Regions from separate parts of the Castellaniella defragrans 65Phen genome, predicted to be linked through region 3. Evidence: predicted binding sites of a transcription regulator. Region 3 holds the regulator's gene; each other region holds the start of a gene.
What was found. Region 3 encodes LexA, which represses DNA repair genes until DNA is damaged. Its sites were predicted from a motif close to ACTGTATNNNNATACAGT; they were not measured.
Positions count from the first base shown of each region.

Region 1: imuA (translesion DNA synthesis-associated protein ImuA) is a predicted target of LexA. The motif match lies at 4,006-4,023, and genes of this name have one in related genera.
Region 2: recA (recombinase RecA) is a predicted target of LexA. The motif match lies at 2,533-2,550, and genes of this name have one in related genera.

Region 1 is NZ_HG916765.1:3,277,608-3,287,796, reverse strand. It holds gene BN940_RS14645 (error-prone DNA polymerase) at 1-1,926, opposite strand, end outside; gene BN940_RS14640 (Y-family DNA polymerase) at 1,941-3,248, opposite strand; gene imuA (translesion DNA synthesis-associated protein ImuA) at 3,190-3,996, opposite strand; gene BN940_RS14630 (2-amino-4-hydroxy-6-hydroxymethyldihydropteridine diphosphokinase) at 4,293-4,799, opposite strand; gene pcnB (polynucleotide adenylyltransferase PcnB) at 4,862-6,274, opposite strand; gene BN940_RS14620 (HAD family hydrolase) at 6,388-7,089, opposite strand; gene hda (DnaA regulatory inactivator Hda) at 7,086-7,820, opposite strand; gene purM (phosphoribosylformylglycinamidine cyclo-ligase) at 7,961-9,010, shown strand; gene miaA (tRNA (adenosine(37)-N6)-dimethylallyltransferase MiaA) at 9,075-10,019, opposite strand; gene mutL (DNA mismatch repair endonuclease MutL) at 10,145-10,189, opposite strand, start outside.
Region 2 is NZ_HG916765.1:2,042,412-2,052,600, forward strand. It holds gene BN940_RS09115 (MFS transporter) at 1-121, opposite strand, end outside; gene BN940_RS09120 (sensor histidine kinase) at 172-1,623, opposite strand; gene BN940_RS09125 (response regulator) at 1,640-2,341, opposite strand; gene recA (recombinase RecA) at 2,650-3,702, shown strand; gene recX (recombination regulator RecX) at 3,725-4,231, shown strand; gene BN940_RS09140 (LysR family transcriptional regulator) at 4,232-5,146, opposite strand; gene metE (5-methyltetrahydropteroyltriglutamate--homocysteine S-methyltransferase) at 5,249-7,546, shown strand; gene BN940_RS09150 (DUF2889 domain-containing protein) at 7,653-8,219, shown strand; gene sucC (ADP-forming succinate--CoA ligase subunit beta) at 8,317-9,477, shown strand; gene sucD (succinate--CoA ligase subunit alpha) at 9,497-10,189, shown strand, end outside.
Region 3 is NZ_HG916765.1:2,411,164-2,421,352, forward strand. It holds gene BN940_RS10780 (iron-sulfur cluster scaffold-like protein) at 1-144, opposite strand, end outside; gene BN940_RS10785 (IscS subfamily cysteine desulfurase) at 144-1,355, opposite strand; gene iscR (Fe-S cluster assembly transcriptional regulator IscR) at 1,371-1,892, opposite strand; gene BN940_RS10795 (low molecular weight protein-tyrosine-phosphatase) at 2,264-2,755, opposite strand; gene uvrB (excinuclease ABC subunit UvrB) at 2,987-5,038, opposite strand; gene BN940_RS10805 (amino acid aminotransferase) at 5,217-6,422, shown strand; gene lexA (transcriptional repressor LexA) at 6,613-7,392, shown strand; gene lon (endopeptidase La) at 7,577-10,036, opposite strand.

The DNA.
Region 1 (10,189 bases), 870 kb from region 3:
CATGCTCATCTGCGCCCGGCTCTCGATCTGGAACACGCCGATGGTGTCGGCCCGGCCGATCATCTCGTAGGTCCCGGCGTCCTCGGCCGGGATGTCCTGCATGGCGAAGTCGCGCCCCTGGCGCTCGCCGATGAACGCCAGCGCCTTGCGCAGGGCGGTGAGCATGCCCAGCGCCAGCACGTCCACCTTGAGCAGCCCCATGGCGTCCAGGTCGTCCTTGTCCCATTCGATGACCGTGCGGTCCTCCATCGCCGCGTTCTCGATCGGCACCATGCGCGACAGGGGACCGCGCGTGAGCACGAAGCCGCCCACGTGCTGGCTCAGGTGGCGGGGAAAGCCGATCAGCTGCCCGACCAGGCGCAGCAGCTGGCGCACCTTCAGGCTGTCCGGGGACAGGCCGGCCTCGGCCAGCCGCTCGGGGGAGATCTCGCGGCCGTCCCACCAGCGGTGGCCCTGGGCGAGCGCGTCCAGGGCGCCGGGCTCGAAGCCCAGGGCGCGGCCGACGTCGCGCAGCGCGCTCTTGAGCCGGTAGGTGATCACCACCGCCGTCAGAGCCGCGCGCTCGCGGCCGTACTTGCGGTACAGGTACTGGATGACTTCTTCGCGCCGCTCGTGCTCGAAATCCACGTCGATGTCCGGCGGCTCGTTGCGTTCCCGGCTGATGAAGCGCTCGAACAGCACCGCCATGCGGGCCGGGTCCACCTCGGTGACGCCGGTGCAGTAGCAGACCACGGAATTGGCCGCGCTGCCCCGGCCCTGGCAGAGGATGCGCCGCGAGCGGGCGAAGGCCACGATGTCCGCGACGGTGAGGAAGTACGGCTCGTAGTTCAGTTCCGAGATCAGCGCCAGTTCGTGCTCGATCTGCGGCCGGACCTTGGCCGGGATGCCGTCCGGCCAGCGCCGCCGCGCGCCTTCGTAGGTGATGCGGCGCAGGTGGCTGGCCGGGGTCTCGCCCGGCGGGACGACTTCCTCCGGGTACTGGTAGCGCAGTTCGTCCAGGCTGAAGCGGCAGCGCGCCGCCACGCGCAGGGTCTCGGCCAGCAGATCGGGCGGATAGATCTGCGCCAGGCGCAGGCGCGAGCGCAGGTGGCGCTCCGCGTTGGGCTGCAGGCCGTGCCCGCACTGCGCGAGCGGCTTGCCCAGGCGCGTGGCGGTGAGCACGTCCTGCAGCATCTTGCGCGAGCGCAGGTGCATGTGCACGTCGCCGCAGGCGACCAGCGGAATGGCGGTCAGCTCGCTCACCTCGCGCAGCCGGTGCAGCCACATCTCGTCGTCCAGGCGGCGCAGCAGTTCCACGGCCAGCCAGCAGCGTCCCATGAAGCGGTCCAGCACCCAGCGCGCGACGGCGCGCAGCTGCGCGGGCGTGGCGGACCGGTGCGGCGAGGCCAGCACCACGCAGCCGGCCAGCGCCCGCGGGTCGAGGTCGGCCGCGCGCAGGCGGTAGGCGCCCTTGGTGGGGGATGCGCGCCGCAGGCGGGTGATGAATTCGCACAGATTGCCGTAGCCCTGGCCGTCGCAGGCGATCACGACCAGGGTGAACGGCGCCAGGGGGGCATCGGCCGGTGCGTCGGCTCGTGCGCCGGTCGGCGGGTCCGGCCGCGCATCGGGCTGCAGATCGGGCTGCAGATCGGGCTGCAGATCGGGCTGCAGATCGGGCTGCAGATCGGGCTGTGCCCCGGCTGGTGCGTCGGGCTCGACCTCGAACTGGCTGCCGGCCAGCAGCGTCAGGCCGTGTTCCTTGGCCGCGACGTGCGCGCGCACGATGCCGGCCATGGAGCATTCGTCGGCGATCGCCAGCGCCGTGTAGCCGAGCTGCCTGGCGCGTTCGACCAGTTCTTCCGGGTGGCTCGCGCCGCGCAGGAAGGAGAAGTTGGTGAGGCAGCGGAGTTCGGCGTAGTCCGGCAGGGCGGGAGAGGCGCTGGCCATGGTTTCCTCGGGTGTCAGGCGAACATGCCGTGCAGATACCAGGCGGCGGCGTCCCCTGCCAGGCGCGTCTGGTAGATCCACAGCACCCCGGCCCGCCGGCTGAGCGCCACCCAGTAGTCGCGCTCGACGTGGTGGGTGGACGCATCGTCCTCGCCGCGGTGCCACCAGCCGCCTTCGACGCGGTGGGGGCCGGCCAGCAGCATCAGCGGCCCCTGGTGGACCGGCCGGTTTGCGCGCACCGCGAGCCGCAGCGGTTCGGGCAGGAGGAAGGTCGGCTGCGGCACGTCGGGCGGCGCCATGCGCTGCCGGGGCAGGGGGCGCGGCGCCGGCTGCCAGTGCTGCGCCCATTCGGCGCGGTGGTCCTCGCACAGCACGGGCCGACGTACGCGCTCGGGCCCCAGGCGCGCGGCGATGCGCTCCAGCACCAGGGCCAGCGATTCGCGCTGGCTGCCGGCGTCCGGCAGCAGCGAGTCGCTGCGCCCGGGCAGCGGCACGGCCTCGACCGCCTCCAGGGCCAGTTCACCCACCGGGGCCTGCAGCGTCACGCGGGCCAGGTGTTCGGCCAGCAGCCGGCACAGGTGCTCGACCTCGCGCATCGGCTGCGCGGTGCGGATGGTCAGTTCGCCGCCGTCGCCGGCATCGCGCGCGCGCACGAAATCGTGCGCCCAGCGCAGCGTGAACGCGGTGATGCCCGCGTGCCGCGCGGCCAGCCAGCCGCACAGCTGCAACAGCAGGCGGCGCGCCCCGAACAGCAGCACCGGGGCCGTCTCCACCCGCGCCATCAGTTCCAGGCGCGCGTGGAAGGTCTCGGGCAGCGTGATCCAGCGGTGCGTCTCGGGCCGCAGGCCGTAGGCCTGGTCGAGCGCGTCCAGCAGGCCCTGGCCGAAGCGCCGGTTGAGGCCGCCGCGCGGCAGGCGCCGCACGTCGCCCAGGGTGCGGCAGCCGAGCTGGGCCAGCGTGAGATGGTGTGGCGCGACGGCCGACAGGACCGCCATCGGCAAGGCGTCCAGGACCTCGGGCAGGGGCCGGCGCACCCCGTTGAGCACCCCGGCGCGCACGCAGGCCAGCGCGGCCAGGCTGTTGGGCGCCCAGGCGATCGCGGCCATGCCGAGCGTGCGGCCTTCGGCGTCGATGCGCTCGTGCAGCGCCCGGCGCCCGCCGAACAGGCGCGTGCCGGCCTCCGCCTCCAGGACGACGGCTTCATCGGCGAGGGCGACGCGGGGGGTGAACTGCAGGGCCCAGGTCGCCAGCCCGTGAAGCGCCTCACTGGACGGCGGCGTTCCGTCGGGTGCGCAGGGCAATGACAGTGCCGCCCACAGCATCGGCGGGGTCCTCGCGGGTCAGCAGCCGGCTCGGATGCCGCAGCCGGGGCGTGATGAGGGCGGCCAGGCCGCCGGGCATCGAAGGCAGGACGAGCGGTTCGTCCTGCAGGGGGCCGCGGCGCTTGAGGATGTGCAGGCGCAGTTCCCAGTCGGGCCCCGGGTCCGCCTGCACGCGCAGCGGCGCGGCCGAGGATTCGTGCCGCGCCGCCGCGGGGCGGCACAGGAACGCGAGCCCTTCGCAGGATTGCGCGCAGACCTGCAGGCGCCGGACCTGCTCGGGCCGCGCCTGCGGCAGCCAGGCGACGACCGCGCCGCAGGCGTTGGCCTTGAGCAGCTGCTCGGCCGTCCACAGCCGCTCGGCCGGCGTGCGGGCATCGATCCACACGAAACAGCGTTCGTCCAGGCCTTCCTGCCGCAGGCCGGGCAGGTAGGGCGGGTGGGGCGGCCCGACGGCGACGATCTGCCCGCCGCGCGCGGCGACCTGGCGCAGCGCGGGCGCCAGCAGGCGCCATTCGACGGCGGCGGGCTGCGCGGCCAGCACTTCGGTGAGCGACTGCGTGGGCCAGCCGCCGCCGGGCAGCTCGCGGTCCAGCGGCGCCCAGCCGGTGGGGACCACCGCCGTGGCCTGGCGGCCGATCTCGGTGCCGCGCCACACGCCCCGCACGGCCAGCTCCGGCCGCACGGCGCCGGCCGCGTCCGGGGGCGGCGCGGTGGATGGGGCAGGCAGGAGGGCGGCGGAAGCGTTCATGGCGAAAATACTGATGGTATGTACAGTATTTTGCCATAAATCCGCGGCGGGCGTCTGGCCCGGGGAAGGGGGCCGTGGCCCGGCGCGTCGGCGTTCAGGCATGCCGGCGTTCGGGCGGTCCGGCGACATTCAGGCGGCCCGGCGACGTTCGGGCGGTCCGGCGACGTTCAGGCGGTCCGGCGGCGTGCGGGCGGTCCGGCGGCGTGCGGGCGGTCCGGCGGCGTTCGGGCGGTCCGGCGCGGCGGCGAGCGGCGGCCTGGGCGGCCGGGATTCCCGGCGAGGCGCCGCCGGCCGGATCAGTCCAGGCGCCGGATGGGCTGGTCCGCGCAGCGGGCCAGCAGGGCGGCCAGTCCGCCCTGGGCCAGCGTCAGGCCGGGCGCCAGGTCCATCAGGGGCCGCAGGACGAAGGCGCGTTCGTGCATGCGGGGATGGGGCACCGTCAGGGTGGGCAGGTCGATGGACTGGCCGCCGTACAGCAGCAGGTCCAGGTCCAGGGTGCGCGGGGCGTTGCGGTAGGGGCGCTCGCGGCCGTGGCGCTGCTCGATGGCCTGCAGCGCCGCCAGCAGCGCCAGCGGGGGCAGCGTCGTCTCCAGGGCCGCCACGGCGTTGACGTAGTCGGGGCCGGAGGAATCCACCGGCGCGGTGCCGTACAGGGGCGAGAGCCGCAGGCCGGCCACGCCCGGCACGGCGGCCAGCTCGGCGGCCGCCCGCCGCACGGTGCCGGCGGCGTCGCCCAGGTTGGCGCCCAGGCCGACGCAGGCCAGGACGGGCGCGGCGGGTTGGGACGGGGCGGAGGGGCTCATGGCGGCGGAGGCGCCGCGGCCGGCATGCGGGCCGGACCGGGCGTCGGGACGGCGGGGAGCGTTCAGGCGGCGCCGTCCGGCGCCACGGAGGCGGCCGGGGCGGACGCCGCGGACTGGCCGTCCACGCCCGCGCCCTGGGACGGGCTGCGCCGGCGGCGGCGCTTGCGGGCCGCGCCCGTGCCGGCGCGGCGGGCGCCCGCGTGGCCGGCCTGCCAGGCGTCGATCATCTGCGAGCGGCGCTCGTCGTTGCTGTCGGACAGGTCCATCCACCATTGGGCCAGGACGCTGTCGACCTCGCGCGCCTCGGCGCGCAGCTGCAGGAAGTCCACCGCGGCGCGGAAGCGCGGCTGTTCCATCATGCGCCAGATCGAGCGCACGGTGGCGCGCTCGAAGCGGGCCTGCATCAGCCAGATCTCGCGCATGTCGGCCTGGTGGCGGCGCTGGATGGCGAGCTTGTCCATCTGTTCCTCGATCACCGAATCGGCGGCGCGGATCAGGGCCTCGTTGCGCTGCATGCCCTGGGCGGCCAGGGCGGACCAGCGCTTCTGCACCAGCCGCCACAGCAGGGCGGCGAACAGGAAACTGGGGCTGACGGGCTTGCCCGCCCGCACCCGGGCGTCGGTGCGCGACAGGGCGATCTCCACGAAGGCCTCGCCGCCGTCTTCCTCGAAGATGCGGTCGATCAGCGGGATCAGGCTTTTCATCAGGCCCGAGCGGCGCAGCTCGTGCACACAGTCCATGGCGTGGCCGCAGGTCAGCAGCTTCAGCGTCTCGTCGAACAGGCGCGAGGCCGGGACGTGCTCGATGAGCGGCGCCAGCCGGCTGATCGGGGCCTCGGTGGCCGGGTCGATGCGCGCGCCCAGCTTGGCCTGGAAGCGCAGCGCGCGCAGCATGCGCACCGGGTCCTCGCGGAAGCGTGTTTCCGGGTCGCCGATCATGCGCACCACGCGGTTCTTCAGGTCCGCCACGCCCTGGTGGAAGTCGATGACTTCTTCCTTCAGGGGATCGTAGTACAGGGCGTTGATGGTGAAGTCCCGGCGCGCGGCGTCTTCCTCGTGCGTGCCGAATTCGTTGTCGCGCAGGATGCGGCCGTGCTCGTCGGTTTCCTGGTTGCCGGAGGACGGCGCGCGGAAGGTCGAGGTCTCGATGATTTCCTGGCCGAACACCACGTGCACCAGCTGGAAGCGCCGGCCGATGATGCGGGCGCGCCGGAACAGCGGGCGGACCTGGTTGGGCGTGGCGTTGGTGGCGACGTCGAAGTCCTTGGGTTCCAGGCCGACGATCAGGTCGCGCACCGCGCCGCCCACGATATAGGCGTCGAAGCCGTGCTGGTTCAGGACTTCGCAGACTTTGATGGCGTGCCGCGACACCAGGCGCCGGTCGATGCCGTGCTTGTCGCGCGACAGGCGCACCGGGCCGCTGGGCGGGGTCGCGAACAGGCGCGCGACGAAATTCTTGATGGTCTGCTTGAGCATGGCGCGTATTTTAAGGCTTTGTATCGCCGGTGTCCCCCGGCGGGGGAGATTCTGGGCGAACCGCCGCCGGCGGCCGCATCCCTCCCGGAATCCCTGGAAACCTCCAGGAACCCCTAGGATTTCGCATCCTTCAGGCCGCCGAACAGGTCGAGGATGCGCCAGCCCCGGACGGCGGCGGTCTCGCGCAGCGCCGGGCTGGGGTTGGTGGCCACCGGATGGGTCACGGCCTCCAGCAGGGGCAGGTCGTTCATGGAGTCGCTGTAGAACCAGGACTCGTCGAAGTCCTCCAGCTGCCGGCCCTGGTCCCGCAGCCACTGGCGCACCCGCAGGACCTTGCCCGCCTTGAAGCTGGGCGTGCCCTCGATGCGGCCGGTGTAGCCGCCCAGCGCGTCGCGCTGCGGAATGGTGGCGATCAGGTGTTCGATGCCCAGCGCGCGGGCGATGGGGGTGGTGACGAAGGCGTTGGTGGCGGTGACGATGGCGCACAGCCCGCCGCGGTCCTGGTGTTCCGCGACCAGTTCGCGCGCGGCGCGCGGGATGCCCGGCTCGACGATCTCGGCCATGTAGTCCAGGTGCCAGCGGTCGAGTTCGTCGGGCCGGCCCAGGCGCAGCAGGCCCAGCATGAAATCGGCGGCCTCCTCGGCCGACAGCGTGCCTTCGTTGTAGCGGCGCATCAGTTCGTCGTTGCGGCGGCGGGCCTCCGCTGGATCGCCGGCGCGGCCGGTGCGCGCCAGGAATTCGGCCCACTGATAGTCGCTGTCGAAGGGCAGCAGGGTGTGGTCCAGGTCGAACAGGGCCAGATGGGTCGGGGTCATGGGGTCCTCGGGAGGGCCGGCGCGTCGGCCAGCAGGTCTTTCAGCAGGGGCAGGGTGATGGGGCGGTGGCGCGCCAGGGAATACTGGTCCAGGCTGTCGATCAGCGCCGTCAGGCGGTCCATGTCGCGGTCGCAGCGGGTCAGGATCCAGTGCAGGACCTCGTCGGACAGCTGCAGCCCGCGTTCCCGGGCGCGGTCGCGCAGGGCCTGGGCGCGGTCCTCGTCGGACAGCTGCTCCAGACGGTAGACCAGGTCCCAGCCCAGGCGGGTGCGCAGGTCCTCGCGCAGCGGCATGGCCAGAGGCGCGCGGTCGCCCGCCGTCAGCAGGGCGAAGGCGCCCGGCGTGCCGGCGGCGGTGCGCCAGCGGTTGAACAGGGCGAACAGCGCGGCCTGGGCGGCGGAATTGAGGTCGGCCACGTCGTCCACCGCCACCAGGGACAGGGCCTGGTCCTCGTCGGTGGCCAGGGCGTGCAGCCGCTGCGCCGGGGAGCGCGCGTCCAGGTAATGGCAGCCCGCGCCCTGCGCGCGGGCGCGCAGCAGGTGGCTGCGTCCCGAACCCACGCCGCCCCACAGGTACACGGCGCGCCCGGGCGCAAGCCCGCGCACGGCTTCGAGCGCGGCCAGGTTCGCGCCGGCCACGAAGCCGTCCAGCGACGGCATCGTGCCCGGCAGGATGTCGAGCAGCAGCTGCTGCGCCTGGGGCTGGGCGGGAGCGGAAGGGGTGGAAGGCATCGGGGCGTGCGTCGCAAGATGGCGTCCGGGACCGCATCCGGGCCTGCGCCGTGCAGGCCCGATCATGCGAAGCGGAACTTCATCGTAAAATCAGGCGAATATCCAAACTTGCAATTCTTGCACATTCGGCGGTTTTTCTCATGACACAAGGCACCTCCCCCTCCATGACCTACCGCGACGCCGGGGTCGACATCGATGCCGGCGACGCGCTGGTCGACCGCATCAAGCCCCTGGCGGCCCGCACGATGCGGCCCGGCGTGATGGCGGGGATCGGCGGCTTCGGCGCCCTGTTCGAGGTGCCGCGCCACTTGCGCGAGCCGGTGCTGGTGTCCGGCACCGACGGCGTGGGCACCAAGCTGCGCCTGGCCTTCGAGTGGCAGCGCCACGACACGGTCGGCATCGACCTGGTCGCCATGAGCGTCAACGACATCCTGGTCCAGGGCGCCGAGCCCCTGTATTTCCTGGACTACTTCGCCTGCGGCAAGCTGTCCGTGGACACGGCGGCCCGCGTCGTGGGCGGCATCGCGCGCGGCTGCGAGCTGGCCGGCTGCGCCCTGATCGGCGGCGAGACGGCGGAAATGCCCGGCATGTACCCGGACGGCGAATACGACCTGGCGGGCTTCGCCGTGGGCGCGGTCGAGAAATCCGCGATCATCGACGGCGCCGGCATCCGGGCGGGCGACACGGTGCTGGGCCTGGCCTCCAGCGGCGCGCACTCCAACGGCTATTCCCTGGTGCGCAAGATCCTGCGGCACGCCGGCGCGCGCCCCGACCAGGACCTGGACGGCCGCCCCCTGGGCGACGTGGTCATGGAACCCACCCGCATCTACGTCAAGTCCGTGCTGGCCGCCCTGGCGGCCCACGGCGCGGCGATCAAGGGCCTGGCGCACATCACCGGCGGCGGCCTGCTGGAAAACGTGCCGCGCATCCTCAAGCCGGGCCTGTGCGCCCGCCTGCACCGCGACGCCTGGCAGTGGCCGGCGCTGTTCCAGTGGCTGCAGGCCCAGGGCGGCGTGGCCGACCAGGAAATGGCGCGCGTGTTCAACTGCGGCATCGGCATGGTGCTGGTGGTGGACCCGGCCCAGGCCGACGCCATCGCCGCCACCCTGCGCGCCCAGGGCGAAACCGTCCATGCGCTGGGCGCGATCGAAGCCCGGGCCGAAGGCGGCGCGCAGACGATCGTGGACTGATCCGGGGCGGGCCTTGCGCCCGTCCTTTAGGCGCCGGAGCCGGATGCCGGCTTCGGGTGCGCCTTCAATCCCCCAGCATCCGGGCGAAGTGCCGCGCTGTTTCCGCCACGGCACGGTCCGACAGGCAGTCCACGCCGGTCCGTTGCGGCAGGGACCGCAGCCAGGTGATCTGGCGCTTGGCCAGCTGGCGGGTGGCGGCAATGGCCTGGTCGATGGCCCGGTCCAGGGAGATGCGCCCGTCCAGATGGTCCCAGAGCTGGCGGTAGCCCACGCAGCGGATCGAGGGCAGGCCCGGATGCAGGTCGGCGCGGGCGTGCAGGGCGCGGACCTCGTCCAGCAGGCCCGCGCCGATCATGGCCTGGTAGCGCTGCGCGATGCGCGCGTGCAGGACGGCGCGGTCGGAGGGCTCCAGGCTGATGGTCTCGAAGCGCCAGCCGGGCAGCGCGGGCCGCGGCGGTTCGGCCAGCCAGTCGCCCAGGGTCCGGCCGCTGCCGCGCCAGACTTCCAGCGCGCGCTGCAGGCGCTGGCTGTCGTTGGGCGCCAGCCGGGCGGCCGTGGCGGGATCCACGCGCGCCAGTTCGGCGTGCAGGGCCGGCCAGCCGCGCGTCCGGGCTTCCTCGTCCAGGGCCTGGCGGATGGCCGGGTCCGCGCGGGGCAGGTCGTTCAGCCCCTCGCGCAGGGCCTTGTAGTACAGCATGGTGCCCCCGCACAGCAGCGGGATGCGGCCGCGCGCGCGGATCTCCTGCGCCAGCGCCGCCGCGTCGCGCGCGAATTCCGCCGCCGAATACGACTGCGCCGGGTCGCGGATGTCCAGCAGATGGTGCGGCACCCGCGCCCGTTCCCCGGCCGTGGGCTTGGCCGTGCCGATGTCCATGCCGCGATAGATCGTGGCCGAATCCATCACGATGATTTCGATGGGCCAGCGCCCGGCCAGGGCCAGGGCGGCGGCGGACTTGCCGGAGGCCGTGGGGCCGGCCAGGCAGATCAGGACGGGGGCATTCGTGGACATGGGGGCATTATCGCCGACCCGCCGGGGCGGGCGCGGTGCTCGGGGCGGGGCAGGGGCGGGCAGGGGCGTGTCCCCCCGGCCGGGGCGTCCGTCGCGCGGCATCCGTTGTCCGCTGTTCGCGCCGCCTACTGCCCGCGCATGAACAGCCGGTCCAGGTCGGCCAGGCTCCA
Region 2 (10,189 bases), 370 kb from region 3:
GGCCGGTGAAGAAATGCTGGGCGATGACGGCCGCCAGGGATCCGTAGACGTAGAAGTCATACCATTCAAAGACGGTGCCCATCGAGGACGCCAGGATGACGCGGCGTTCCTCGTGGGTCATGGGACGGTTGGCTTCGTCCATGGCATCGTGCGGCATGGGTCGGGCTCGGTTCATGATCGGGTCCTGGGCGCATCGTCGCGGGGGAAGGAAACGCGCAGCCGGGTGCCGGCGCTGACGGGATCGCGGTGGTTGCCGGGCGGCAGGAAGGCGATGGTGGCGTGGTGGTGTTCGGCGACCTCGCGCACGATCGCCAGGCCCAGGCCGCTGCCTTCGGCACCGTGGCCGAGGATCCGGTAGAAGCGGTCGAAGACCTTGGACTGCTCTTCGGGCGGGATGCCGGGGCCGGAGTCCTGGACTTCGAGGCAGACCCGGTCGCCCTCGGGCAGCGCGCGCACGGTGACCCGGCCGCCGGCGGGCGTGTAGAGCAGGGCGTTGTCGATCAGGTTGTTCAGCAGTTCGCGGATCATGACCGCGTTGCCGAAGACCGGCAGGGGCTCGCCGGGCGATTCAAAGCCCAGGTCGAGGCGGCGCTGCAGGGCGGTCTCGACCCATTCCAGGGTGCAGGCCTCGGCCAGCGGCAGCAGGTCGAGCACTTCCGTGGTGCGGGACTGGTTGGGGTCGATCGATTCCGCCCGCGCCAGCAGCAGCAGCTGGTTGACCAGCCGGGTGGCGCGCTGGGAGCCGGTGATGAGCTGCTGCAGGCTGTCGCGCATGCGCGCGGGCTCCTGCTCGCGCAGCGCCAGTTCGCATTGCGTGCGGATGCCGGCCAGCGGGGTCTTCAGCTGGTGGGCGGCATTGGCGACGAAGCGCCGCTGGGACTCGATCGAGTCGGACAGGCGCTGCAGCACGTTGTTCATGGAGGCGATCAGCGGCACGATCTCGGCCGGTGCCAGGTCGTCGCGGATGGGGGACAGGTCGCTGGGCTTGCGCCGGCGCATGTGCTCCTGCAGCAGGCTGAGCGGCTCCAGGCCCTGGGTCAGGCCCAGCCCGGCCAGCATGGCGGCCAGCGGCAGGATGATGAGCTGGGGCGTCAGCATGCCGGTGAGGATTTCCTGCTGCAGCGTGGCGCGCGCCTCGGCCGGCTCGGCCACGACCGTCAGGAAGCCGGTGCCGTCCTGGTCGCGCCCGCCCCACACATAGGCCATGCGGATGGACTGGTGGTTCAGCGACGCGTTGCGGAAGCGGATCTGGTCGATGTCGTAGCCCCAGTTTTCCGGCGTGGGGATGCTGGGATCGCCCGCCAGCAGGTGGCCGTTGGCGTCCAGGATCTGCCAGCTGGTGGCCGATTCGTCGGCGCTGCCGGCCAGCACCGTGCGGGCCGATTCGGACAGCGCCACGCCGCCGGCCAGGCGCTGCTGCTCGACCTCGTGGCGCAGCAGGCGCAGGTGGCTCGCCAGCGTCCGGTCGTAGGGCGAATTGGCGATGTTCAGGGAGATGAAGTAGGTGATGACGATGCCGATCGACCACAGCACGAACAGCGGCACGATCATCCACAGCAGGATGCGGCCCAGCAGGGTCGCGCGGCGGCGGCGGGGCCTGCGCGGTACCGGGTCGGCGAACATGGCGGGGAGCGCGCCGTCAGCCGACGGCCGCCGCGTCCGCCGGCACGGAGCGGTTGTCGGGCTCCAGGCAGTATCCCAGGCCGCGCACGGTCAGGATGTGGACGCCGGCGGGCTCGATCTTCTTGCGCAGCCGGTGGATGTAGACCTCGATGGCGTTGGTGGTGACTTCCTCGCCCCATTCGCACAGCAGATCGACCAGCTGGTGCTTGCTGATCATGCGGCCGCTGCGCGAGAGGAAGATTTCCAGCAGGCTGGTCTCGCGGGCGGACAGTTCGACGGCGGCGTCGTCGATGGTGGCCACGCGCCCGTTCAGGTCGAAGGCCAGGCGCCCGTGGCGCAGGACGGAGGCGCGCGCGCCGCCGTGGCGGCGGATCAGGGCGCGCACGCGGGCTTCGAGTTCGCTGAGGGCGAAGGGCTTGGACATGTAGTCGTCGGCGCCCAGGTCCAGGCCTTCGACGCGCTGCTCGATGGAGTCGGCGGCCGTCAGGATGAGGACCGGCAGGGGGGTGCCGCGCTGGCGCAGCTTGCGCAGCACGGACAGGCCGTCCAGGCGCGGCAGGCCCAGGTCCAGGATCAGAAGGTCGAAGGCTTGCAGCTGCAGCGCGGAATCGGCGCTGGAGCCGTCGCTGACGACGTCCACGGCATAGCCGTCGTAGCGCAGCGATCGGGACAGCCCGTCCGCGAGAATGCTGTCGTCCTCGGCAATCAGGATACGCATGGCGGGAATGACATCCAGGGAGAGGCGGGCGCCCGGGCGCCCTGACTGCCGCCATTGTGGCATGCGCGGCCCCGCCGGGTCATTAGGGTAAACGATGGGCGCCGCGACGGACGCGGCACCGGACGCCGGGGAAAGGCCGGGCGGCCGCCGGCGCCGGGCCCCGCCGGCGCGGCCGGGATCGAATTGGCACATCTGTATTTTCATACAGTATAATTAATGCCATAATTTCCCGAATCCCGCCGCAGGCGGACCCGGCCGATCCCTGGCCCGGGTCCCGGCGGCCCGTCACTCACGATAGGAATTCCCTCATGGATGAACGCTCCGGCAAGGCCAACCCCGAACGCGCCAAGGCGCTGGCCGCCGCGCTGTCTCAAATCGAAAAGCAGTTCGGCAAGGGCTCCATCATGCGCTATGGCGACAACCAGGTCGAGCACGACATCCAGGTCGTGTCCACCGGTTCGCTGGGGCTGGACATCGCCCTGGGCGTCGGGGGCCTGCCGCGCGGCCGGGTGGTCGAGGTCTACGGCCCCGAATCCTCCGGCAAGACCACGCTCACCCTGCAGGTCATCGCCGAAATGCAGAAGATCGGCGGCACCTGCGCCTTCGTCGACGCCGAGCACGCCCTGGACGTGCAGTACGCCGCGCGCCTGGGGGTCAATCTCGAAGACCTGCTGATCTCCCAGCCCGACACCGGCGAGCAGGCCCTGGAAATCACCGACGCCCTGGTGCGCTCGGGCTCGGTCGACCTGATCGTGATCGACTCGGTCGCCGCCCTGGTGCCCAAGGCCGAAATCGAGGGCGACATGGGCGATTCGCTGCCCGGCCTGCAGGCCCGCCTGATGAGCCAGGCCCTGCGCAAGCTCACCGCCACGATCAAGCGCGCCAACTGCATGGTGATCTTCATCAACCAGATCCGCATGAAGATCGGCGTCATGTTCGGCAACCCCGAGACCACCACGGGCGGCAACGCGCTGAAATTCTATTCCTCGGTGCGTCTGGACATCCGCCGCATCGGCTCGATCAAGAAGGGCGACGAGGTCGTCGGCAACGAAACCCGCGTCAAGATCGTCAAGAACAAGGTCGCCCCGCCGTTCAAGCAGGTCGAGTTCGACATCATGTACGGCACCGGCATCTCCCGCGAGGGCGAGATCATCGACCTCGGGGTCCAGGCCGGCCTGATCGACAAGTCCGGCGCCTGGTACAGCTACAACGGCGAGCGTATCGGCCAGGGCAAGGACAACGTCCGCGACTACCTGAAAGAGCATCGGGACATGGCCTTCGAGATCGAGAACCGGGTGCGCGAGCACCTGGGCATCGTCCCGCGGGCCGTGCCCGCCGCTTCCGCCGCCGATGGGGAATAGGGCCGGCGACGGCTTCAGCGCCGTGTCCGGCGGCGATGCCGCATCGCCGGACGGCGATGGCCCGTCCCGGCGCGGGTCCGGGGCCAGGCCTGGCGCCGGTTCCGGCCCCAGCCTGAAGGCGCGGGCCGTCGCCTACCTCTCCCGGCGCGAGCATTCCCGCCAGGAACTGCGGCGCAAGCTCTCCGCCTGGTGCGACGATCCCGCCGCCATCGAAGCCGTGCTCGACGAACTCGCGCGCGAGCACTGGCAGTCCGACCAGCGCTACGCCCAGGCCTACGCCCACCGCGCCGCCGCGCGCCAGGGCGCGCAGCGCATCCTGGGCGCCCTGCGCCAGCAGGGGCTGGCCGACGACGAGCTGGCCGGCCTGCGGGATTCCCTGCGCGCCACCGAAGCCGATCGCGCGCGCGCCGTCTGGCAGCGCAAGTTCGGCCAGCCGCCCGCCGATCCCCGCGAATACGCGCGGCAGTACCGCTTCATGGCGGGGCGGGGGTTTTCCGCCGACTGCATCCGGCGCCTGCTGGACCGTTGATCAGCCCGGCGCGCGGATGCCCGGCAGGGTCTCGAAACACGTGCGCCGGGCCTGCTCCAGGAAGGCCTGGATGTAGGGGGTTTCCACGTCCTCGGCGCGCACGCCGGCCTGCAGGGTGCGCCAGATGCCCGATCCCAGCCGGCAGATCCGCAATCCCGGCAGGTTCCTGTATTCCTCCAGCGCCCAGCTGGGCAGCGCCGCCACGCCCCGGCCGCTGGCCACCAGCTGCACGATCATGGGCGTCAGCTCCGCCGTGCGCACGGCGGCGGGCTCCACGCCGGCCGGGTCCAGGAAAGCCGTGTAGACGTCCAGCCGGCTCCGGTCGACCGGGTAGGTGATCAGCACCTGGTCGGCCAGGTCCTCCGGCAGGACGCGGCCGGCCGCGCCCAGCGGCCCCTGGCTGGCCACCGCCAGCACCAGCTCGTAGGCGAACAGTGGCGTGTAGTCCACCGATTCCAGCGGCTCCGGGTCGGAGGTGATCACCACGTCCAGGTCGCCGCGCGCCAGGGCGGGCAGGGGGGCGAAGGAAAACGCCGCCGTCAGGTCCAGGGAAACCTCCGGCCAGTCCTTGCGGAAGGTGTCCAGCGTGGGCATCAGCCACTGGAAGCAGGAATGGCAGTCGATGGCGACGTGCAGGCGGCCGGCGCGGCCGGCGGCCAGGCGGCGCAGTTCCTGTTCCGCCGCGCGCACGCGCGGCAGCACGTCCTCGGCCAGCGCCACCAGCCGCAGGCCCGCCGTCGTCAGGCGGGCGGGGCGGGTGCGCCGGTTCAGCAGCGGCGTCTTCAGCCGCACTTCCAGGTCGCGCAGCTGGTGCGACAGGGCCGACTGGGTCAGGTGCAGGCGCTCGGCGGCTTCCTGCAGGCTGCCGCCGTCGCGGATGGCCAGCAGGGTTTCCAGGTGGCGAAGCTCAATCATGAATTTCTCTCATGTTATCCGTGCAGGATTTGATTTTTTATTTTCTGCCTCTCCAGGCAGAATGTCGTTCATTGAATAATTTTAATGTTATCAGGATTAATCATGACGATCATTCATAATCTAGGTTTTCCCCGGATCGGCGCCGCCCGGGAACTGAAGCGCGCCCAGGAAGCCTACTGGGCCGGCAAGGCCGACGCGGACAGCCTGCTGGCCACGGGCCGCGCGCTGCGCGCCCGTCACTGGGCGATCCAGGCCGAAGCCGGCGCGCAGTGGGTGCCGGTGGGCGATTTCGCCTGGTACGACCAGATCCTGGAATGGACCACGCTGCTGGGCGCGGTGCCGGCGCGCTTCGGCCAGGCGGACGACGCCCCGGTCGAGCTGGACACGCTGTTTCGCATGGCGCGCGGCCGCGCCCCCTCGGGCACGCCGGCGGCGGCCTGCGAGATGACCAAGTGGTTCGACACCAACTATCACTACATCGTGCCGGAACTGCATCCTGGCCAGACCTACCGCATCGCGCGCGAATCGCTGTTCGAGCAGGTGGCCGAGGCCCAGGCGCTGGGCCACCGCGCCCGCCCTGTGATCCCGGGGCCGCTGACCTGGCTGTGGCTGGGCAAGGGCGATGCCTACGCGGGCGGGGCGGGCGACGCGGCCAAGCTGGACCTGCTGCCCGGCCTGCTGGCCGTCTACGAGCAGGTGCTGCGGCGGCTGGCCGCCCAGGGCGTGGAATGGGTGCAGGTGGACGAGCCCATCCTGGTGCTGGACCTGCCGCGGGCCTGGCGCGAGGCGCTGGCCGGCGTCTACGCCCGCCTGGCGGCGCAGGGGCCGAAGCTGCTGCTGGCGACGTATTTCGGCGGCATCGAGCACAACCTGGACGTGGTCCGGTCCCTGCCGGTGCACGGGCTGCACGTGGACCTGGTGCGCGCGCCGGACCAGCAGGCGGCCGTGCTGGCCGCGCTGCGCGACGGCCAGGTCCTGTCCCTGGGCGTGATCGACGGGCGCAACGTCTGGCGCGCCGACCTGGACCGCATCCACGAACAGGTTCGCGCGGCGGCCGCCCGCCTGGGCAGCCGCCTGTGGCTGGCGCCCTCGTGCTCGCTGCTGCACAGTCCCATCGACCTGAGCCTGGAGACCGCCCTAGACAAGGAATTGCGCGGCTGGCTGTCCTTCGCCGTGCAGAAGCTCGACGAACTGCGCCTGCTGCGCGCCCTGGTGGACGGCGATGCCGACGACCTCGACCGGCAGGCGCTGGCGGCCGCCCGCCAGGCCGTGCGCGATCGCGCCGCCTCCGCCCGCATCCACCGCCGCGACGTGGCCGCGCGCCTCGCCGCCTCGGATTCGATCCGCCGCGCGCGCGCGCCCTTCGCCCGGCGCATCGCCGCCCAGCAGGCGCGCCTGGGCCTGCCGCGCTATCCCACGACCACCATCGGCTCCTTCCCGCAGACGCCGGAGATCCGCGCGCTGCGCCGCGACTGGCGCGCCGGGACGCTGGGCGACGCCGCCTACGAAAAGGCGATCCGCGAGGAAATCGAGCGCGTGGTGCGCTTCCAGGAGGAAATCGGCCTGGACGTGCTGGTGCACGGCGAACCCGAGCGCAACGACATGGTGGAATACTTCGGCGAGCTGCTGGCCGGCTTCGCCTTCACCGCCTACGGCTGGGTGCAGAGCTACGGGTCGCGCTGCGTCAAGCCGCCCCTGATCTACGGCGACGTGGCGCGCCTGGCGCCCATGACCGTGGCCTGGTCGGCCTACGCGCAGTCCCTGACGGACAAGCCGGTCAAGGGCATGCTCACCGGCCCGGTGACGATCCTGCAATGGTCCTTCGTGCGCGACGACCAGCCGCGCGAGCAGACCTGCCGCCAGATCGCCCTGGCCCTGCGCGACGAGGTCCTGGACCTGGAGCAGGCCGGCGTGACCGTGATCCAGATCGACGAGCCGGCCTTCCGCGAAGGCCTGCCGCTGCGGCGCGGCGACTGGGCCGCCTATCTGGACTGGGCGGTGGACTGCTTCCGCCTGTCCACCAGCGGGGTGCGCGACGACACGCAGATCCACACCCACATGTGCTATTCGGAGTTCAACGACATCATCGAATCGATCGCGGCGATGGACGCGGACGTGATCACCATCGAGACCTCGCGCTCGAACATGGAGCTGCTGGGCGCGTTCGAGGCCTTCGCCTACCCGAACGACATCGGGCCGGGGGTCTACGACATCCATTCGCCCAACGTCCCGCGCGAGGACTGGATGGTGGACCTGGTGCGGCGCGCCGCCCGGCGCCTGCCGGCCGAGCGGCTCTGGGTGAATCCGGACTGCGGCCTGAAGACCCGCGGCTGGCCGGAAACCCGCTCGGCGCTGCAGGCCATGGTGCAGGCGGCCCGGACGCTGCGCGAAGCGGCCTGAGCGCGCGGCGGGGGCATGGCCCCGACACGAGCGGGGCTACATAAGCGGGGGCTTATACACGGTATATAATTGAAAGGTTTTACGAATTCCGGCCTTTCCGTTCCCAATGCCCTTGTCCGATCCGGCGTGTCCGCGCCGTCCCATCCACACGCGCTCCATTCGCGTCGAATCCTATGCCCGGGATGACGGGCTATGGGACCTCGAAGCCGAACTCGTCGATACCAAGGCCTACGATTTCCCGGTCCGCGGGAACGAAGTCCATCCCGCGGGCGCGCCGGTGCACCACATGCGCCTGCGCGTCACCATCGACGACCACTTCACCATCACCGCCTCCGATGCCGCCTACGAAGCCGCGCCCTACGGCGAATTCTGCAGCGCGATCGCGCCGGAATACCAGCGCCTGGTCGGCCTGAACCTGCTCAACCAGTTCCGCAAGCGCGTGCGCGAGCGTTTCGGCCGCACGGCCGGCTGTACCCACGTCACCGAACTGACCGACGTGCTGCCCACCGTGGCGGTCCAGACCATGGCCGGGCGCCAGCGCCAGGAGGCCGACACCGGCGAGCGGCCGTTCCAGCTGGACGGCTGTCACGCCCTGCGCGTGGATGGCCCGGTGGTGCGCATGCATTATTCCCCCTGGTACGTCCCCGCCGAGGCCCATTCCGATGAAGCCTAGCGTCCCCCACGGGCCGCGGGCCGGATGGCGTTCCTCGGACCGGCACGCCGAAGCGGCGGGCCGGCGGCTTCCTTTTCTCTCCACTGACAGGTAACTCATGAAAATTCACGAATATCAAGGCAAGGAATTGCTGAAGAAGTTTGGCGTGACTGTCCCGCGCGGCATTCCCGCGTTCTCGGTCGAGGAGGCCGTGGCGGCAGCCGAAAAACTGGGGGGTCCTGTCTGGGTCGTCAAGGCGCAGATCCACGCCGGCGGGCGCGGCAAGGGCGGCGGCGTGAAGGTCGCCAAGTCGCTGGACGAGGTCCGCACCCTGGCCGGCCAGATCCTGGGCATGCAGCTGGTCACGCACCAGACCGGCCCCGAAGGCCAGAAGGTGCGCCGCCTGTACATCGAGGAAGGCGCCGACATCCAGAAGGAATACTACCTGTCCGTCGTGACCGACCGCGCCACGCAGAAGGTGGCCTTCATCGCTTCGAGCGAAGGCGGCATGGACATCGAGGAAGTCGCCCATTCGACCCCCGAAAAGATCGTCACCGTGCAGATCGACCCCCTGCAGGGCTTCACCCGGGCCGACGGCGAGAAGCTGGCCCAGGGCGTCGCCATGCCGGCCGATTCCGTGGACCAGTTCATCGACGTGTGCCAGAAGCTCTACACCTGCTACATGGAAACCGATGCCTCGCTGGTCGAGATCAACCCCCTGAACCGCGACGGCAAGGGCAACATCGTCGCCCTGGACGCGAAGTTCAACTTCGATTCCAACGCGCTGTTCCGCCACCCCGAGATCGTCGCCTACCGCGACCTGGACGAGGAAGACCCCGCCGAGGTCGAGGCCAGCAAGTTCGACCTGGCCTACATCCAGCTCGACGGCAACATCGGCTGCCTGGTCAACGGTGCCGGCCTGGCCATGGCCACGATGGACACCATCAAGCTGTTCGGCGGCGAGCCGGCCAACTTCCTGGACGTCGGCGGCGGCGCCACGGCGGAAAAGGTCACCGAAGCCTTCAAGATCATGCTCCGCAACGACGGCGTGAAGGCCATCCTGGTCAACATCTTCGGCGGCATCATGCGCTGCGACGTGATCGCCGAAGGCGTCATCGCCGCCTGCAAGGCCGTGAACCTCAGCGTGCCGCTGGTGGTGCGCATGAAGGGCACCAACGAAGAAAAGGGCAAGCAGATGCTGGCGGCCTCGGGCCTGCCCATCATCAGCGCCGACACCATGGCCGAAGCCGCGACCGCCGTCGTCGCCGCCGCGAAATAAGCATCTCAGGGAATAGAACATGTCGATTCTGATCAACAAGGACACCAAGGTCATCACCCAGGGGATCACCGGCAAGACCGGCCAGTTCCACACCCGCATGTGCCGCGACTACGCCAACGGCCGCGCCGCCTTCGTGGCCGGCGTGCACCCGAAGAAGGCCGGCGAGGACTTCGAGGGCATCCCCATCTACGCCTCCGTGAAGGACGCCAAGCAGGCCACCGGCGCGACCGTGTCGGTCATCTACGTGCCGCCCGCGGGCGCCGCCGCCGCCATCTGGGAAGCCGTCGAGGCCGACCTGGACCTGGCCATCTGCATCACCGAAGGCATCCCCGTGCGCGACATGCTCGAAGTGCGCAACCGCATGCGCGCCGAGAACCGCAAGACCCTGCTGCTGGGCCCCAACTGCCCGGGCCTGATCACGCCCGACGAAATCAAGATCGGCATCATGCCGGGCCACATCCACCGCAAGGGCCGCGTCGGCATCGTCAGCCGCTCCGGCACCCTGACCTACGAAGCCGTGGCGCAGGTCACGGAACTGGGCCTGGGCCAGTCCAGCGCGGTCGGCATCGGCGGCGACCCGATCAACGGCCTGAAGCACATCGACGTGCTGCAGATGTTCAACGACGATCCGGACACGGACGCCGTCATCATGATCGGCGAGATCGGCGGGCCCGACGAGGTCAACGCCGCGCAGTGGGCCAAGGACCACATG
Region 3 (10,189 bases):
GATCTGCAGCTTCAGGATCTGGCCGAGCTCGGGCGAACCCACCAGCGCGGTGCCCACGCAAGGATCGGCCGCGTCGAAAGAGCCGACGTTGCGCGGATGCAGGTAGTGTTCCAGGACCCGCGGCCCGTACGACGGACCCGCCATCAGCAGTGCTCCGCCCAGGCGCCCAGCGTGCCCTGCCGGCGCATTTCCCACAGGGGGGACAGCTCGCGCAGGCGCCCGATCTGGGTGCGCAGCAGCCGCACGGCGCGGTCCACTTCGTCCTGCGTGGTGGCGCGCCCCAGCGTCAGGCGCAGCGAGCTGTGCGCCAGGGTGTCGCTGCGCCCGAGGGCGCGCAGCACGTGGGACGGCTCCAGGCTGGCCGAAGTGCAGGCCGAGCCCGAGGAGACGGCCAGCTCCGGCACGGACATCAGCAGGGCCTCGCCCTCGACGTGGGCCACGCTGATGTTCAGGGTGTGCGCCACGCCCCGCTCCAGGTCGCCGTTGACGTAGACGTCCGGCAGGTCGCGCAGGCCGTCCCAGAGGCGGTCGCGCAGCGCGCGGATGCGGGGGACTTCGGCGTCCATCAGCTCGCCCGCCAGGGCGAAGGCCTCGCCCATGCCCACGATCTGGTGGGTGGGCAGCGTGCCCGAGCGCAGGCCGCGTTCGTGGCCGCCGCCGTGGATCTGGGCCTCCAGGCGCACGCGCGGCTTGCGGCGCACGTACAGCGCGCCGACGCCCTTGGGGCCGTAGGTCTTGTGCGCCGACAGGGACATCAGGTCCACGCCCAGCGCCTGCACGTCGATCGGCAGCTTGCCGGTGGCCTGGGCGGCGTCGGTATGGAACAGGATGCCGCGTTCGCGGCACGGCGCGGCCAGCGCGGCGATGTCCTGGATGACGCCGATTTCGTTGTTCACCAGCATCACCGACACCAGGATCGTGTCGGGGCGCAGCGCGGCGGCCAGGGCCTCGGGACTCACCAGGCCGTGGGCGTCCACCTCCAGCCAGGTGATCTCGAAACCCTGGCGCTGGAGTTCCAGGCAGGGATCCAGCACCGCCTTGTGCTCGGTGCGGACCGTGACGATGTGCCGGCCCCGGCCGGCATGGAAATGGGCCGCGCCCTTGATCGCCAGATTGTCGGATTCGGTGGCGCCGGAAGTCCAGACGATCTCGCGCGGATCGGCGTGGATCAGCCCCGCGACCTGGGCCCGGGCCCGCTCCACGGCCTCTTCCGCGTCCCAGCCCCAGGCATGGCTGCGCGAGGCGGGATTGCCGAAGCGTTCGGTCAGCCAGGGCAGCATGGCCTGGAGGACGCGGGCGTCGACGGGCGTGGTGGCGGAATGGTCCAGGTAGATCGGAAGCGGGTCCTGTGGCATCGAAACTCCGGGAAATCAGGCCGATACGGGCTCCTGGACCCGGGAGTCGGCCGCCACCGGCGTGATCGGGATCGTCGGGCGGCCGTTGCGCATGTGGCCGGATTCCTGCCATTCGCGCAGCCGCTGCTGGTCGACCAGGTCCTGCAGCGAGACCGAGTCCAGGTATTCCAGCATTTTACGACTCAAAGTCGCCCACAGGTCGTGGGTCATGCACTTGCCGCTGTGGCCGTTGCGGCCGATGTCGCAGTTTTCCTTGCCGCCGCAGCTGGTGGCGTCCAGCGGCTCGTCCACGGCGAAGATGATGTCCGCCACGGAGACGTCGCGCGCATGCCGGGCCAGCGTGTAGCCGCCCCCCGGGCCGCGCACGCTGTCGACCAGCTCGTGCCGGCGCAGCTTGCCGAACAGCTGCTCCAGGTAGGACAGGGAAATGTTCTGGCGCGCGCTGATGGCGGCCAGCGTGACCGGGCCGCTGTGATGGCGCAGGGCCAGATCGATCATTGCCGTGACGGCGAAACGTCCCTTGGTCGTCAAACGCATGGTGAAGTCCTCTGTGGGTGCGGAAAATTTCCGGGCAACTCTAATACCCGACTATTTGAGTCAAGTGTACCCTTTTACCCGACTAAAATACTCGGTTTTAGATCGGGAAAATCAGCGGAACTTGATGGTTGTCAATTCCCACTGTCCGCAGTGGTCATCGGCCGAGGTCGCGCCCCGGACCTCCGCACCGCGAGCCTGCCCGCACACGGGCCCACCCCAAGCCTTCGCCTCCGGAAACGGTCACGCCCGCAGAGCCGCGCCGCCGGAAATTTGACGCCCGGAACCGCATGCCGGGAACCTCATGCCCGCGGGCCCGCGCCCATGAATGCGAAGGGCGCCCGCAGGCGCCCCGACATGGAAGGGAAGGATCCTCAGGCGGCCTGGTATTGCAGCGCGCGCTTGCGCACCAGTTCGAGGACGCCCTGGCAGGAGTCTTCGATGTAGTCCAGGACCTTGTTGAAGCCTTCGGGACCACCGTAGTAGGGATCGGGCACCGTGGCTTCCTCGAATTCGTTCGAGAAGCGCATCAGCAGCATGAGCTTGTGCTGGTAGACCTTGGGGCACTGCTGCTGCAGCGCGGACAGGTTTTCCCAGTCCATGGCCAGGATCAGGTCGGCGTCGCGGAAATCATCGGCGCGGACCTGCCGGGCCACCAGCCCCGACAGATCGTAGCCGCGCTTGCGCGCGGCCGTCTGGGCGCGCGCATCCGGCGCCTCGCCCACGTGGAAGTGGTGGGTCGCGGCGGAATCGACGGCGATCGCATCGGACAGCCCGGCCTCGTCGACGAGGTGCTGGAACACGCCCTGGGCGGTGGGGGAGCGGCAGATATTGCCCGTACAGACAAAAAGTACCTTATGCATGATGAGTGAAAGTGTGCGGGAAAACCCGGAAATAGGCAAGCATTTTCTGTGGAAAACCGCAAAAAAACCTGACACTTGAAGCACTTCCGAAGCGGCCCCGCAACAGGCCGGCCCGCAACAGGCCGGCCCGCAACAGGCCGGCCCGCGACGGGCGGACGGGAGACCCGGCGCCGTCCGCGCGAAACCGGGGACGAGGCCAGGCCCGGCGCCGCCGGCGCATCCGGGCGCCGGGCGTCACTCCATCAGCGCGCGGGCCTTCAGGGCGCGCAGGGCGTCGCGCACCGAGGCCGCCTGCTCGAACTCCAGGTTGCGGGCGTGCTCGTTCATGCGCTGCTCCAGGCGGCGGATCTCCCGCGCCAGGGACTTTTCGTCGTGCAGGGCCGATTCGTCGTAGCCCGCCGCGACCGGCGCCGCGGCCGCCGCCGCGGACACCCCGTCGATCAGGTCGCGCACCGCCTTGCTGACGCCGCGGGCCGTGATGCCGTGCTCGATGTTGAAGGCCTGCTGCTTTTCCCGGCGGCGGGCCGTCTCGTCCATGGCCCGGCGCATGGAATCGGTCACCCGGTCCGCATACAGGATGGCGCGCCCGTTCAGGTTGCGCGCCGCGCGGCCGATGGTCTGGATCAGGCTGCGCTCGGAACGCAGAAAGCCTTCCTTGTCGGCGTCCAGGATCGCCACCAGCGAGACTTCCGGGATGTCCAGGCCCTCGCGCAGCAGGTTGATCCCGACCAGCACGTCGAAGGCGCCCAGGCGCAGGTCGCGGATGATCTCGACGCGCTCCACCGTGTCGATGTCCGAATGCAGGTAGCGCACCTTGAGGCCGTTTTCCCCCAGGTATTCGGTCAGGTCCTCGGCCATGCGCTTGGTCAGCGTGGTGACCAGCACCCGCTCGTGGCGCGCGATGCGCAGCTTGGCCTCGCCCAGCAGATCGTCGACCTGGGTGGCGGCCGGGCGCAGCTCGACCTCCGGATCCACCAGGCCGGTCGGGCGCACCACCTGCTCGACCACCTGGTCCGCGTGCGCGGCCTCGTAGGGCCCCGGCGTGGCGGAGACGAACACGCACTGCGGCATGCGCGCCTCGAATTCCTCCAGCCGCAGGGGCCGGTTGTCCAGCGCCGAGGGCAGGCGGAAGCCGAACTGGACCAGGGTTTCCTTGCGCGAGCGGTCGCCCCGGTACATGCCGCCCAGCTGGCCGATGGTGACGTGGCTCTCGTCGATGAACATCAGGGCGTTGGCCGGCAGGTAGTCGATCAGCGTGGGCGGCGGCTCGCCCGGCAGGGCGCCCGACAGGTGCCGGGAATAGTTCTCGATGCCCTTGCAGAATCCCAGTTCCTGCAGCATCTCCAGATCGAAGCGGGTGCGCTGCTCCAGCCGCTGGGCCTCGACCAGCCGGCCCGCCGCCGTCAGTTCGGCCAGGCGCTCGCGCAGTTCGTCCTTGATCGTCTCGATGGCGCGCAGCACGGTCTCGCGCGGCGTCACGTAGTGCGAACTGGGAAAGATCGTGAAACGCACCAGGCTCTGCACCGGCTTGCCCGTCAGGGGATCGAACAGGTCCAGGGACTCGATCTCGTCGTCGAACAGCGTGATGCGCAAGGCATGCTCGGCGTGCTCGGCCGGGAAGACGTCGATCACCTCGCCGCGCGCCCGGAAGGTCCCGCGGGAGAATTCCGTGTCGTTGCGCTCGTACTGCATGGACACCAGCCGCGCCAGGATTTCCTGGCGGCCGATCCGGTCGCCCGTGCGCAGCGTCAGCACCATGGCGTGGTAGTCGCCCGGGTTGCCGATGCCGTAGATGCAGGACACCGTGCCCACGATGATGGTGTCGGGGCGCTCCAGCAGGCTCTTGGTGGCCGACAGGCGCATCTGCTCGATGTGCTCGTTGATGGACGAGTCCTTCTCGATGAACAGGTCGCGCGAGGGCACGTAGGCCTCCGGCTGGTAGTAATCGTAGTAGGACACGAAGTATTCCACCGCGTTGCGCGGGAAGAATTCGCGCATCTCGGCGTAGAGCTGGGCGGCCAGAGTCTTGTTGGGCGCCAGCACGATGGCCGGCCGCCCGGTGCGGGCGATCAGGTTGGCCATGGTGTAGGTCTTGCCCGAGCCCGTCACCCCCAGGAGCGTCTGGCACATGAGCCCATCGCGCACGCCCTCTTCCAGCGTGTCGATCGCGGCCGGCTGGTCGCCGGCGGGCGGATAGGGCTGGAAAAGCTGAAACGGACTGTCTGGAAAATGCACGAAACCCGGCGAGTCCTCCACCGGGTCCGGGGTATTTGCGCGGCTCTCCATGGTTCGCCTGGACACTATTCGGGTAAACCCCTTATTATCTCATCGTTGGCCTTCGCGACCAAGGAATCCTTTGCATCAGTCTCCCCACGTCCGACGCGCTCCTTGCCGGGATGGCCGGCGGACGGGCGGACCGGTGCATGGCGTCTCCAGACCTTTCCCCTTGTCCCTACGGAATCCCATGTCCTCCATCTTCGCATCCGTCGAACTCGCTCCGCGCGACCCCATCCTGGGCCTGAACGAACAATTCAAGGCCGACACCCGGCCCACCAAGGTCAATCTCGGCGTCGGCGTCTACTACGACGACGCGGGCCGCATCCCGCTGCTGAAGGCCGTCCGCCAGGCCGAGGCCCGCCTGTTCGAGCAGGCCGAGCCGCGCAACTACCTGCCGATCGACGGCATTCCCGGCTACAACAACGGCGCCCGCGCCCTGCTCCTGGGCGCCGGCTCGCCCCTGATCGCCGAGCACCGCTCGCTGACGGTCCAGACCCTGGGCGGCACCGGCGCGCTGAAGGTCGGCGCCGACTTCCTCAAGCAGATCCTGCCGAACGCCCAGGTCGCCATCAGCAACCCCAGCTGGGCCAACCACCAGGCCCTGTTCGCCGCCGCCGGCTTCCCGGTCGTCAGCTACGACTACTACGACGCCGCCACCCATGGGCTGAATTTCGACGGCATGCTGGCCTCGCTGCGCGCCCTGCCCGCCGGCACCATCGTGGTGCTGCACGCCTGCTGCCACAATCCCACGGGCGTCGATCCCACCCTGGAACAATGGCAGGACATCGCCCGCACGCTGCAGGCCGGCCAGCTGGTGCCCTTCCTGGACATCGCCTACCAGGGCTTCGGCGCCGGCATCGAGGAAGACGCCGCCGTGGTGCGCCTGTTCGCGGACCTGGGCATGACCATGTTCATCAGCTCCTCGTTCTCCAAGTCCTTCTCGCTGTACGGCGAGCGCGTCGGCGCCCTGACGCTGGTCACCGGCGGCGACGAGGAAAGCACGCGCGTGCTCAGCCAGTTGAAGCGCGTCATCCGCACCAACTACTCCAACCCGCCCACCCACGGCGGCGCCCTGGTCTCGACCGTGCTGAACACGCCCGAGCTGTACGCGCTGTGGGCCGAGGAACTGGCCGGCATGCGCGACCGCATCCGCGCCATGCGCCACCAGCTGGTCGAAAAGATCCAGGCCCAGGGCGTGAGCCAGGACTTCAGCTTCGTCAAGGCGCAGCGCGGCATGTTCTCGTACTCCGGCCTCACCAAGGACCAGGTGGAGCGCCTGCGCGAGGAATTCGGCATCTACGCCGTGGGCAGCGGCCGCATCTGCGTGGCCGCCCTGAACAGCGGCAACATCGACTACGTGGCCGAGGCGATCGCCCGCGTAATCAAGGCATGATCAAGGCATGATCAAGGCGTGATCGGGCACTGACCCGCCCGCCCGCGCCGCGGCATGGCGCACGACGGGGCCTCTTGCGGGGCCCCGTCGCCGTTTCAGGACGGCCGCCCTGCTGCTGGCCGCCCTGCCGCTTGCGCGGCGCGCGCCCTTCGGTCACAATACGGGCTGTGTTTCCATCCAGTAGCGCGTCATGGCCCTGAAACTCACCGCCCGGCAGTCCCAGATCCTGGACCTCATCCGGCAATCCATCCAGCAGGCCGGCCGCCCTCCCACCCGGGCCGAAATCGCCCGCCAGCTGGGGTTCCGCTCGGCCAACGCGGCCGAAGACCACCTGCGCGCGCTGGAGCGCAAGGGCTACATCCGCCTGTCGGCGGCCACCTCGCGCGGCATCCAGCTCACGGAGCAAGCCCGCAGCCCGGACGCCGATCCGGCGGGCGCGCCCGCCGCTGCCCGCCCCGCGCGGGACGGCATCCCCGCCGGCGCCGGCCCGGCCCACGGGCTCCATCCCCCGTCCGGCACATTGCCTGGCGCATTGCCCGGCCCCCTGCCCGGCGCCCCGGTCTGGCTCGCGCCGTCCGACAGCCGCCTGGTGCCGCTGGTGGGCCGCGTCGCCGCCGGCAGCCCCATCCTGGCGGCCGAGCACATCGAACGCGAAATCCCGCTGGCCCCCCACCTGTTCGAGTCCGCGCCCGACTACCTGCTGCGCGTGCGCGGCAGCAGCATGCGCGACGCCGGCATCCTCGATGGCGACCTGCTGGCCGTGCGCAGCACGCCCCAGGCGCGCCATGGCCAGATCGTGGTCGCCCGTCTGGGCGACGACGTCACCGTCAAGCGGCTGGACCACCAGGGCCGCCGCATCCGCCTGCTGCCCGAAAACCCCGACTTCCAGCCCATCGACGTGGGTCCGGGCGACGACTTCGCCATCGAAGGCATCGCCGTCGGCCTGATCCGCACCACCGCGCTGCACTGAAACGCCGGCGCTCCTCTGCGCGCATCCGGGCCAGAAGCGGCAAGGGCTCCCTTTCGGGGAGCCCTTGGTCGTTTCGCCGGCCCTTCTCCGGCCGCTGAACCGCGCCGCGCACGGAGGGGAAGCCGTTCCGATCCGCCGGGCTCGGGCCGGTCCGAACGGGGACCGGCCCGGGGCCAGGTTCGCCTCAGTGCTTCATCACCCCGCTGCCGCCGGCTTCCGCCGGCTTGGCGGCGGCGACCGCCTCGGCCGCCAGGCGGGCGACTTCCTCGTCCGACAGGGGCACGGGCATGCGCTGCAGGGCGACTTCCAGCACCCGGTCGATCCAGCGCACCGGGATGATCTCCAGGTGGTTTTTCACGTTGTCCGGGATTTCCGCCAGGTCCTTGACGTTTTCCTCCGGGATCATCACGGTCTTGATGCCGCCGCGATGCGCCGCCAGCAGCTTTTCCTTCAGGCCGCCGATTTCCAGGATCTCGCCGCGCAGGGTGATCTCGCCCGTCATGGCCACGTCGGCGCGCACCGGGATGCCGGTCAGCGCCGACACCATGGCCGTGGTGATGGCGGCCCCGGCCGAGGGGCCGTCCTTGGGCGTGGCGCCTTCCGGGAAGTGGATGTGCAGGTCGCGCTTCTCGAAGGCCTGGTCGGCGATGCCCCACTTGCGGGCGCGGGCGCGCACCACCGTGCGGGCGGCCTCGACCGATTCCTTCATCACGTCGCCCAGCGAACCCGTGCGCAGGACCACGCCCTTGCCCGGCATGTCCGCCGCCTCGATGGTCAGCAGGTCGCCGCCGACTTCCGTCCAGGCCAGGCCGGTGACCTGGCCGATCTTGTCTTCCTTTTCGGCCACGCCGAAATTGAAGCGGCGCACCCCCAGGAAGTCGTTCAGGTTGGAGGAATCCACCACGATCGCGGCCTGGCCGTCGGCATGCTTCAGCTCACGGCCCTCGGCACCGGCGCTCAGCAGGCGCTTGACGGCCTTGCGGCAGATCTTGGAGATCTCGCGTTCCAGCGCGCGCACCCCGGCCTCGCGCGTGTAGTAGCGCACGATGTCGCGGACCGCGTTTTCGGAGATGCTCAGCTCGCCTTCCTTGACGCCGTTGTTCTTCATCAGCTTGGGCAGCAGGTGATCGAAGGCGATGTGGACCTTCTCGTCTTCCGTGTAGCCCGACAGGCGGATGACTTCCATCCGGTCCAGCAGGGCCGGCGGAATGTTCAGCGTGTTGCTGGTGGCCACGAACATCACGTCCGACAGGTCGAAATCGACCTCGATGTAGTGGTCCTGGAAGGTGTGGTTCTGTTCCGGATCGAGCACTTCGAGCAGGGCCGAGGACGGGTCGCCGCGGAAATCCGCGCCCAGCTTGTCGATCTCGTCGAGCAGGAACAGCGGATTGCGCACGCCCACCTTGGCCATGTTCTGCAGGATCTTGCCGGGCATGGAGCCGATGTAGGTGCGCCGGTGGCCGCGGATCTCGGCCTCGTCGCGCACGCCGCCCAGCGCCATGCGCACGAATTTGCGGTTGGTGGCGCGGGCCACGGACTGGCCCAGCGAGGTCTTGCCCACGCCCGGGGGCCCGACCAGGCACAGGATCGGCGCCTTGAGCTTGTCCACGCGCTGCTGCACCGCCAGGTACTCGACGATGCGCTCCTTGACCTTTTCCAGGCCGTAGTGGTCGGCGTCGAGGACTTCCTCGGCGTTCTTCAGGGAGTTGTTGACGCGGCTCTTCTTGCGCCACGGCAGGCCCAGCAGCGTGTCGATGTAGTTGCGCACCACGGTGGCCTCGGCCGACATGGGCGACATCAGCTTGAGCTTCTTCAGCTCGGCGTCGGCCTTCTTGCGGGCTTCCTTGGGCAGGTGCGCGGCCGCGATCCGGCGTTCGAGCTCTTCGATGTCGGCGCCTTCCTCGCCCTCGCCCAGTTCCTTCTGGATGGCCTTGACCTGCTCGTTCAGGTAGTAGTCGCGCTGGCTCTTTTCCATCTGCTTCTTGACGCGGCCGCGGATGCGCTTCTCGACCTGCAGGATCTCGATTTCCGATTCCAGCTGGGCGAGCAGGGCTTCCAGGCGGCGCGCGGCGCCGGGCATGTCGAGCAGGGACTGCTTCTGCTCGATCTTCAGGGGCAGATGGGCGGCGATGGTGTCGGCCAGGCGGCCGGCGTCCTCGATCCCGGCCAGCGAGGTCAGGATTTCCTGCGGGATCTTCTTGTTGAGCTTGACGTACTGCTCGAACTGGGCCACGACGGCGCGGCGCAGGGCCTCGGCCTCGGCCTGGTCGGACTGGTCTTCTTCGATGCCCGAGACGCGCGCCGCGAAATGCGTTTCGGCGTCGGTGACTTCATGGACGCGGGCGCGCTGCAGCCCTTCGACCAGCACCTTGACGGTGCCGTCGGGCAGCTTCAGCATCTGCAGGATGTTGGCCGCGCAGCCGATCTCGTACAGGTCGTCGGGCGTGGGCTCGTCCTTGCCGGCGGACTTCTGGGCCACCAGCATCACGCTGCTGCCGGCTTCCATCGCCAGCTCGAGCGCCTTGATGGAACGCGGCCGCCCCACGAACAGGGGGATGACCATGTGCGGAAAGACCACGACGTCGCGCAGCGGCAGCAGCGGCAGTTCCACAGGTTCCTGGGTCAGAATCTGGCTAGCAGACATGGTTGATTCCTCAAACTATTGAATCTGAAAGAAAAAGGAAGCGCGGGCTTCCTTTTTCGTATTGTGCCTGCTGATGAATATGGTGCCGTACAGACGCTTTTCAAGAGCTGGGGGCACACTGCCAGTATACGGGAACCGGCCGTCCGGCGGGCG